DNA from 4 places in the Sphingomonas sp. R86521 genome. Region 1 is predicted to be linked to each of the others. Evidence: predicted binding sites of a transcription regulator. Region 1 holds the regulator's gene; each other region holds the start of a gene.
What was found. Region 1 encodes LexA, which represses DNA repair genes until DNA is damaged. Its sites were predicted from a motif close to GTTCCNCNCTTGTTCT; they were not measured.

Region 2: uvrA (excinuclease ABC subunit UvrA) is a predicted target of LexA. The motif match lies at 1,069-1,084, and genes of this name have one in related genera.
Region 3: SJY20_RS12570 (DUF3072 domain-containing protein) is a predicted target of LexA. The motif match lies at 1,314-1,329, and genes of this name have one in related genera.
Region 4: recA (recombinase RecA) is a predicted target of LexA. The motif match lies at 1,120-1,135, and genes of this name have one in related genera.

What each region holds. Positions count from the first base shown of each region.
Region 1 covers NZ_JAXHBY010000001.1:2,842,191-2,844,390, forward strand. Annotated here, with positions in the region: gene SJY20_RS13310 (molybdopterin molybdotransferase MoeA) at 1-937, shown strand, start outside; gene lexA (transcriptional repressor LexA) at 1,005-1,676, shown strand.
Region 2 covers NZ_JAXHBY010000001.1:521,045-523,244, reverse strand. Annotated here, with positions in the region: gene uvrA (excinuclease ABC subunit UvrA) at 1-1,058, opposite strand, end outside; gene SJY20_RS02605 (energy transducer TonB) at 1,191-1,991, shown strand; gene SJY20_RS02600 (hypothetical protein) at 2,069-2,200, shown strand, end outside.
Region 3 covers NZ_JAXHBY010000001.1:2,698,691-2,700,890, reverse strand. Annotated here, with positions in the region: gene nadA (quinolinate synthase NadA) at 1-942, shown strand, start outside; gene SJY20_RS12570 (DUF3072 domain-containing protein) at 1,064-1,279, opposite strand; gene SJY20_RS12565 (potassium transporter Kup) at 1,515-2,200, shown strand, end outside.
Region 4 covers NZ_JAXHBY010000001.1:1,561,684-1,563,883, forward strand. Annotated here, with positions in the region: gene SJY20_RS07260 (tetratricopeptide repeat protein) at 1-267, shown strand, start outside; gene SJY20_RS07265 (4-(cytidine 5'-diphospho)-2-C-methyl-D-erythritol kinase) at 264-1,088, shown strand; gene recA (recombinase RecA) at 1,211-2,200, shown strand, end outside.

The DNA.
Region 1 (2,200 bases):
CGCCAACCCCGGCGAAGCGGTCCGCATCTTTACCGGCGCGGCGATGCCCGCCGGCACCGACACCGTCCTGATCCAGGAAGAAGCCGAACGGTCGGACTATCGCCTGACCCTCAGCGGCGAAGGCCCACCCCGACTCGGCCGCAACACCCGCGCCCGCGGTCTCGATTTCAGCACCGGCGACCGGCTGATCGGCAAGGGCGACCGCCTCACGCCTGCCCGCATCGCAGTCGCAGCGACCGGCGGCCACGGTACCCTTCTCGTCAATCGCCGCGTCCGCGTCGCGGTCGCCGCCACCGGCGACGAACTGGTGCCCCCCGGATCGACCGACGACCCGCTCGCGCTCCCCGAATCGAACGGCATCATGCTGGCAGCAATGCTCGCCGACCTGCCCGTCGACATCGTCGACCTAGGCATCCTTCCCGACCGGCTCGATGCCCTGCGCGACGCGTTCGCCGGCGCCGAATGCGACCTGCTCGTCACCACCGGCGGCGCGTCGGTCGGCGACCACGACCTCGTCCGGCCCGCGATCGAGGCTGCCGGCGGGGTGATCGATTTCTGGCGGATCGCGCTGCGCCCCGGCAAGCCGATGATGGCGGGCAAGCTCGGCGACGCCACCGTGCTCAGCCTGCCCGGCAATCCGGTCTCGGCGTTCGTCACCGCGATGCTGTTCGTCCGCCCGGTCGTGGCGCACATCGCGGGCGCGCGCGATCCGCTGCCGCAGACTACGCATGCACTGCTCGGCGAGGACCTCCCCGCCAACAACGCCCGCACCGACTATCTCCGCGCCGAACTCAAGGACGGCCGCGCCTATGCCTCGACGATCCAGGACAGCTCGATGCTGCTGACCTTGGCGCGGTCGACCTGCCTGATCATCCGGCCTGGCAATGCGCCCGCTGCGCACATCGGCAACTCGGCGGAAATCCTGGTGATCGCGTAACGCGGCGCTTGACGTGGTAAATTTTGTTCCATAGAAGTTCCCAGTCTGTTCCGGACGGAGGATTGCCATGCTAACGCGCAAGCAGCACGAACTCGTCTGCTTCATCAACGACCGCCTCGAGGATACCGGGGTCTCGCCCTCGTTCGAGGAGATGAAGGACGCGCTCGATCTCAAGTCGAAATCGGGCGTGCACCGCCTGATCAGCGCGCTCGAGGAGCGCAATTTCATCCGCCGCCTGCCCAACCGCGCCCGCGCTCTCGAAGTGCTGCGGATGCCCGAGCGCGCCGAGAAGAAGGTTCCGGCCAAGGCCGCGCCCGCCCCGGCCAACGTCAAGCCGACGCCGCAGCCCGCCAACGACGTGATCGAGATCCCGCTCCACGGCCGGATCGCCGCCGGCGTCCCGATCGAGGCGTTCGAGGGATCGTCGATGCTCGCAGTCCCCGCAGCGCTGCTCGGCTCCGGAGAGCATTACGCGCTCGAAGTGTCTGGCGACTCGATGGTCGATGCCGGCATCCTCGACGGCGACTACGCCCTGATCCGCCGCACCGAGACCGCCCGCGACGGCGAGATCGTCGTGGCGCTGATCGAAGAGAGCGAAGCCACCCTCAAATACTTCCGCCGCGAAGGCGCCATGGTCCGCCTCGACCCCGCCAACCGCGCCTACGACCCCCAACGCTACGCCCCCGACCAGGTCCGCGTGCAGGGCAAACTCTCCGGCATCCTCCGCCGCTACGACTGAAGCTCTGGGCTCCCCGAAGGCGGGCGCCCAGGGTCACGCGCGCCGTCGCTGCCGGTACAAGTCGACCGCCCGACCCACTGGCGGAACTGGTCCTGAAATAGGCGAGACCCTCCCCAAACCCTTCATCCTGGGCTCGACCCAGGATCCAGAGTTACGAGCGCACCGTCCGTAACCTTGGATCCTGACGTTCGTCAGGATGACGAAGCTCTAGGTAATGACGACGTTCTCGTAACTGGCGACGTGTCTGGCATCCACCGACTCTCAGTGCCCGCCGAGGTGCGCATCCCCCCGGCCACCCGGTCACTACCCAACCCGTGAGCAGCACAATCGCAACCCCACCGGTCCGCTACAGCATCCTTCGATCCAGTCGCAGCCACCGTAGCCGTCACCCGGCCGGCCGACCGCGCCATGACCCCCAACGCTGCGACCCAACCAAGTTCGGGTTCAGCACAGGCTGAGCATCCTGGGCCGCCTCGACCGAAAACCGCATCCAGTTCTCCCGCGAAAGCGGGAGCCCAGGGTCG
Region 2 (2,200 bases), 2.3 Mb from region 1:
GGGGTGTCGAGCGCGAAGTCGAACTCGCGCGCGAGGCTGCCCAGCACCTGCATGTAATAGGGCGACGGCGGGTTCGACTTCGCCCAGGGGACAACAGCGCCCTTCTTGATGCTGAGGCCGTGGTTGGGGACGACGAGGTCCTCGTCGAACAGCTGCTTCTCGCCGAGGCCGTCGCACGCCGGGCAGGCGCCTTGCGGAGCGTTGAACGAGAACAGGCGGGGTTCGATCTCGCTGATCGTGAAGCCGCTGACCGGGCAGGCGAACTTCTCGGAGAACACGATGCGGCCGGCGGGGGCGTTGTTGCCGAGCACCTCCGATTTCGGCGTGTGCGGCTCGACCGGATCGGCGGGGTCGACATACGCCAGGCCCTCGGCGAGCTTCAGCGCGGTCTCGAAGCTTTCGGCTAGGCGCGTTGCGATGTCGCCACCGACGACGAGGCGGTCGACCACCACCTCGATGTCATGCTTGTACTTCTTGTCGAGCGCGGGCGCCTCGTCGATCTCGTGGATCGTGCCGTCGACGCGGACGCGGGTGAAGCCGGCCTTCTGCCACTCCTGCATCTCTTTCCGATACTCGCCCTTCCGCCCGCGGACGACCGGGGCGAGCAGGTACAGCCGCGTACCCTCGGGCAGCGCCATCACGCGGTCGACCATCTGGCTGACGGTCTGCGCGGCGATCGGGAGCCCGGTGGTCGGGCTGTACGGCGTGCCGACGCGCGCCCACAACAGGCGCATGTAATCATAGATCTCGGTGACCGTCGCGACCGTCGAGCGCGGGTTGCGGCTGGTGGTCTTCTGCTCGATCGAGATCGCGGGGCTGAGGCCCTCGATATGGTCGACATCGGGCTTCTGCATCAGCTCGAGGAACTGGCGCGCATAGGCCGACAGGCTCTCGACGTAGCGGCGCTGGCCCTCGGCATAGATGGTGTCGAACGCGAGGCTCGACTTGCCGCTGCCCGACAGCCCGGTGATCACCGTCAGCGTGTCGCGGGGGATGTCGATATCGACGTCCTTGAGGTTGTGCTCGCGCGCGCCGCGGACGGAAATGTGAGTCAGCATGGGGCAGCGTGTTCCATATTTGTTCGGATCGGGCAAGATCGGGCGAGGCCCGCTGTCGACAGTCGAAGATGGGTTGCTAGAGTGTCGGGGGCAAGTTGGGGGACGGGTATGACGGGCGGGATGATCTGGGCATTGGCGGCGATCGTGGCGGGTAACGCGCAGGCAGCGCCGGATGTTGCGGTGCCGTTGGCGCCATCGGGAAAATGGACGGTCGAACACGAGCCTTACACCTGCATTCTTTCGCGCAAGTTCGGCCCCGCACCGGACGGCGTGTGGTTCGGGATCATGCCCCTGACGTTGGACAGCCACGCGACCGTGGTCGTCGTGCTGCCGAAGAATTTCCCCGGGCATCTGGCGTATCTCGGAAAGGCGCGGATCACATTGTCGCCATCCGGGCAATCGATCACGTCGGCCTTCGCCAAGACAAGGGCGGTGCCGGGGGGCGGTCGCGCGGCTATGATCACGATCGACCGAAGCGACCTGCCCGCTGTGCTTGCCGCAGCGAGCCTTACGATCGAGTCCGGTAGCGTCGCAGTATCGATCGTGCCAACGGCCGGCGCGTCCGCCATCCGCGCGCTGGAGACGTGCGAGACCGAACTGGCGGTACGATGGGGAATCGATGCGGCGGCATTGGCTGCAATAGCGACGCCTGCGGTGCCCGTGGACCCGCTGCACGCGATGATCACCAACGCCGATTACCCAAAGGGCGCCCTATCGAGCGGATCGCAGGGGGATAGCATGATCCTGATGCAAATCGGGACGGACGGAAAGGTCGTCACGTGCAGAACTCTGCAGAGCGCGGGATACCGCGAATTGGACGAGACCGCCTGTCGGGTCAAATCCCGGCGCGCGCGCTATACGCCGGCGCGCGACAAGCAAGGCGTTGCCGTTCCGTCATGGGTATCGACCACCATTTCGTTTCTCATACCGTAACCAGCCGCATGTCGAGATGACGATCCGCTTGTTCCGCGTCGGCCGTGTCTTATATTCCTGACACACAGGAGAATGACATGGCCAAGACGAAAGCTGGGACGAAGAAGCCGGACGGCGCGAAGCCCAAGATGAAGATTCCCAAGGAGATCGCCGGGTTCAAGGTGCCCAAGGACCTGCGCAAGAAGGGTGAGGCGCTGATCGAGCGCGCC
Region 3 (2,200 bases), 140 kb from region 1:
GAGATCGAACGCCTCCGCAAGGAGAAGAACGCGGTCATCCTCGCGCATTATTACCAGAAGCCCGAGTTGCAGGACCTCGCCGATTTCGTCGGCGACAGTCTCGACCTGTCGCGCAAGGCGGCGGCGACCGATGCCGACGTCATCGCGTTCTGCGGCGTGCGCTTCATGGCCGAGACCGCGAAGATCCTGTCGCCCGACAAGACCGTGATCCTGCCCGACATGGATGCCGGCTGCAGCCTGGAGGACAGCTGTCCGCCCGAACAGTTCGCGGCGTTCCGCGCCAAGCACCCCGATCACATCGCGCTGACGTACATCAACTGCTCGACCGAGGTGAAGGCGCTCAGCGACATCATCGTGACCAGTTCGTCGGCGGAAACGATCCTGGCGCAGCTGCCCGCGGACCAGAAGATCATCTTCGGTCCCGACCGCAACCTGGGCGGGTATCTGGTCCGGAAGACCGGGCGCGAGATGCTGCTATGGCCCGGCGTCTGCATCGTCCACGAGGCGTTCAGCGAAACCGAGCTGATGAAGCTGAAGGCGCAGCATCCCGGCGCGCCGGTCGTCGCGCATCCCGAATGCCCGGCGATCATCCTCGACCATGCCGATTATATCGGATCGACCCGCGGCATCCTGGACTATGCGATGTCGATGCCCGGCGACACGCTGATCGTCGCGACCGAGCCGCACATCATCCACCAGATGGAAAAGGCGCTCCCGAACAAGCGCTTCATCGGCGCGCCGGGCGCGGACGGCAACTGCAACTGCAACATCTGCCCGTACATGGCGCTGAACACGGTGGAGAAGCTGTACGTCGCTCTGCGTGACCTCGAGCCGCGGATCGAGATCGAGGAGAGTCTGCGGTTGAAGGCGAAGGTCAGCCTGGATGCGATGCTGGCGATGGCGTCGGGTTCGGTCGGCAAGGGCGACCTCGGGCCGCGATAGGTCACCAACGCTCCGTCATCCTGACGAAAGTCAGGACCCAGGGTTACGAGCGGTGTCGCCTGTAACCCTGGATCCCGGAACAAGCCCGGGATGACGAAGGGTAGCTGGGCAGCCGGCGTCGTTACTGACCTCGCCCGGTCTTCCCCTGCAGCTCGTCGATCTTGAGCGACGCATCCGCCTTGGTCAGCGAATCGTCGAATTCCTCATGCGCTTCTTCGCTGAGCGTCTTGAGATAGCTCGCCTGCGCACCGGTCATCTTCTCGTCGCCGGTGGTCCAGTCGTGCGGGTCCTTCTCGGCGTTCGAGAAGGGTTCGGCCTTTGGGTTGGTGTCGGACATTGCGGTGTTCCTTTCGACTCAACCCAACGCCGATGTTCCGTATGTGTTCCAAGGAAAAATGCCGGTATCGCGGGGGCTTGCGGCGAACGATCGTAAATACCAGATGCATCATCGTAGAACGCATCAGACAGTCCCGTTGCCTGCCCTCGGCGCAACGTGCTAAATCCTGTCTCTGGGGTGAACAACGGGTTTTGAACATGGCGATTTCCAACCTTTCGGACACCGCGCAGCGCCGGTGACCGATACCCCAGACGCCGCGCTTCCGGCGGCCCGCGACCCAGCCGCCGCCCCTCCGGCGGCTAGCCACGATTCGGACGCGCACGGCGGCCATCACAACGCCGATGGCATGCTCAAGCTGGCGGTCGGCGCGATCGGCATCGTCTTCGGCGATATCGGCACCAGCCCGCTCTATGCGTTCCGCGAGACGTTCGCCGGGCATCACAAACTCGCGCTCGACCCCGCGCACATCATGGGCGTCATCAGCCTGATGTTCTGGTCGATGATGATCGTCGTCACGGTCAAATACGTCATCATCATCATGCGCGCCGACAACAAGGGCGAGGGTGGCAGCCTGGCGCTGCTCGCGCTGGTCTCGGGCAAGACCAAGACGCGGCGCTGGAGCAAGGGGATCATCCTGCTCGGCGTGTTCGCGACGGCGTTGTTCTACGGCGACAGCATGATCACGCCCGCGGTGTCGGTGCTGTCCGCGGTCGAGGGGCTCGCGGTCGCGGCGCCCAGCTTCGCCGGCCTGGTGCTGCCGATCGCCGTCGCGATCCTGATCTTCCTGTTCTATATCCAGAGCAGCGGTACGGCGCGCGTCGGGCTGTTCTTCGGGCCGATCATGCTGGTCTATTTCTCGGTGATCGCGGTGCTGGGCGGCCTGAGCATCGCGCAGACGCCGGAAGTGCTGTGGGCGTTGTC
Region 4 (2,200 bases), 1.3 Mb from region 1:
AATGCCTCGATCACCGACTCGCTCGGCTGGGCCTATCATCTCGGCGGTAACACGCGGCGTGCGCTGCCCTTGCTCGAACGCGCGGCGGTGGCGGAGCCTGCGAACAGCGAGATCGGCGAGCATCTCGGCGACGTCTATTGGACGCTGGGGCGCCGCTACGAGGCGCGCTACGCGTGGCGGGCCGCGGCCCTGACCGCGACCGGCGACGACGGGCGGCGGCTGGCGACCAAGATCGCGGATGGCTTGTTGAGCGGGTCGCGGCGATGATCGTCGAGATCGCACCGGCGAAGATCAATCTCGCGCTGCACGTCCGGCGCCGGCGCGTCGACGGCTATCACGACATCGAGACGCTGTTCGCGTTCGCGCGCGACGGTGACACTATCTTGGTGGAAGCGAGCGAGTCCGACCGCTTCACGATCGTCGGGCCGTTCGCCGCCGGGTTGCGCGCGGAGGCGGACAATCTCGTCACGCGCGCGGCCGCCGCGTTCGGCAAGACGTTCGGCATCGCCGATGCGCATGCGATCACGCTCGACAAGCGACTGCCGATCGCGTCCGGCATTGGCGGCGGGTCGGCCGATGCGGCGGCGACGTTGCGCGCGCTGGCCCAGCTGCACGCGGTGCCGCTGGACAGTCAGCGTCTCTACGCCATTGCAGCGGCGCTCGGCGCCGACGTCCCGGCATGCCTCGATGGCCGCACCACGCTCGGCACCGGCAAGGGCGACGCGCTGGTCGCGATCCCGGGGCTGCCGGACACCCCGCTGCTGCTCGTCAATCCGGGCGTCGGCGTCTCGACCGGCGCGGTCTTTGGAACCTGGGACGGCATCGACCGCGGCGGCATCGGCGAGGGCGACCTGCTCGCGCGCGCGCTGGCCGGTCGCAACGATCTGGAGCCGCCCGCCCGCGCGCTTGCACCGATGATCGGCGACGTCCGCGCGATGCTCGATGCGGCACCCGGCGTCCTGCTGTCCCGGATGTCGGGGTCGGGCGCGACCTGCTTCGCGCTGTTCGACAGCGTGGCCGCTTGCGCCACCGCAGCGGCAAGCGCGCGCGAACGCGCGTGGTGGAGCCTCCAGACCGCGTTGACCTGAGACGGTCGGACTTTAATGATCGAAAACCGATGTTCCGCTATTGTTCTCGTAGAACAAACGCGATACATGGGCCGTGACGCGTTGAACGTATCGCGCGCTTGGTCTAGCGATGGAGCTTCCCGATGGCCGCAAGTCTGAAAGTGATCGATACCGGTATGGCAACAGCCACCACAGACCGCCAGAAGGCGCTCGACGCCGCGCTGGCCCAGATCGACCGCGCGTTCGGCAAGGGCTCGGCGATGCGCCTGGGTTCGAAGGAGACGATGCAGGTCGAGGTGATCTCGACCGGCTCGCTCGGCCTCGACATCGCGCTCGGCGTCGGCGGCTTGCCGCGCGGCCGCGTGATCGAGATCTACGGGCCGGAAAGCTCGGGCAAGACGACGCTGGCGCTGCATGTTATCGCCGAAGCGCAGAAGGGCGGCGGCACCGCGGCGTTCGTCGATGCCGAGCACGCACTCGACCCGGTCTATGCCAAGAAGCTCGGCGTCAACATCGACGAACTGATCGTGTCGCAGCCCGACACCGGCGAGCAGGCGCTCGAGATCGTCGACACGCTGGTGCGGTCGAACGCGATCGACGTGCTCGTTATCAATTCGGTCGCGGCACTGGTGCCGCGCGCCGAAATCGAGGGCGAAATGGGCGACAGCCATGTCGGCCTGCAGGCGCGCCTGATGTCGCAGTCGCTACGCAAGCTGACCGGCTCGATCAGCCGTTCGCGCTGCATGGTGATCTTCATCAACCAGCTGCGCATGAAGATCGGCGTGATGTACGGCAACCCGGAGACTACGACGGGCGGCAACGCGCTGAAATTCTACGCCAGCGTCCGTCTCGACATCCGCCGCACCGGCGCGATCAAGACCGGCGAGGAAGTCGTCGGCAACCAGACCCGCGTGAAGGTCGTGAAGAACAAGGTCGCGCCGCCGTTCAAGCAGGTCGAGTTCGACATCATGTACGGGCAGGGCGTCTCGAAGCTCGGCGAGATCCTCGACCTTGGCGTGAAAGCCGGGATCGTCGAGAAGTCGGGCGCGTGGTTCAGCTACGACAGCGTGCGCCTTGGCCAGGGTCGCGAGAATTCGAAAACCTTTCTCAAAGACAATCCCGACATGGCCGAC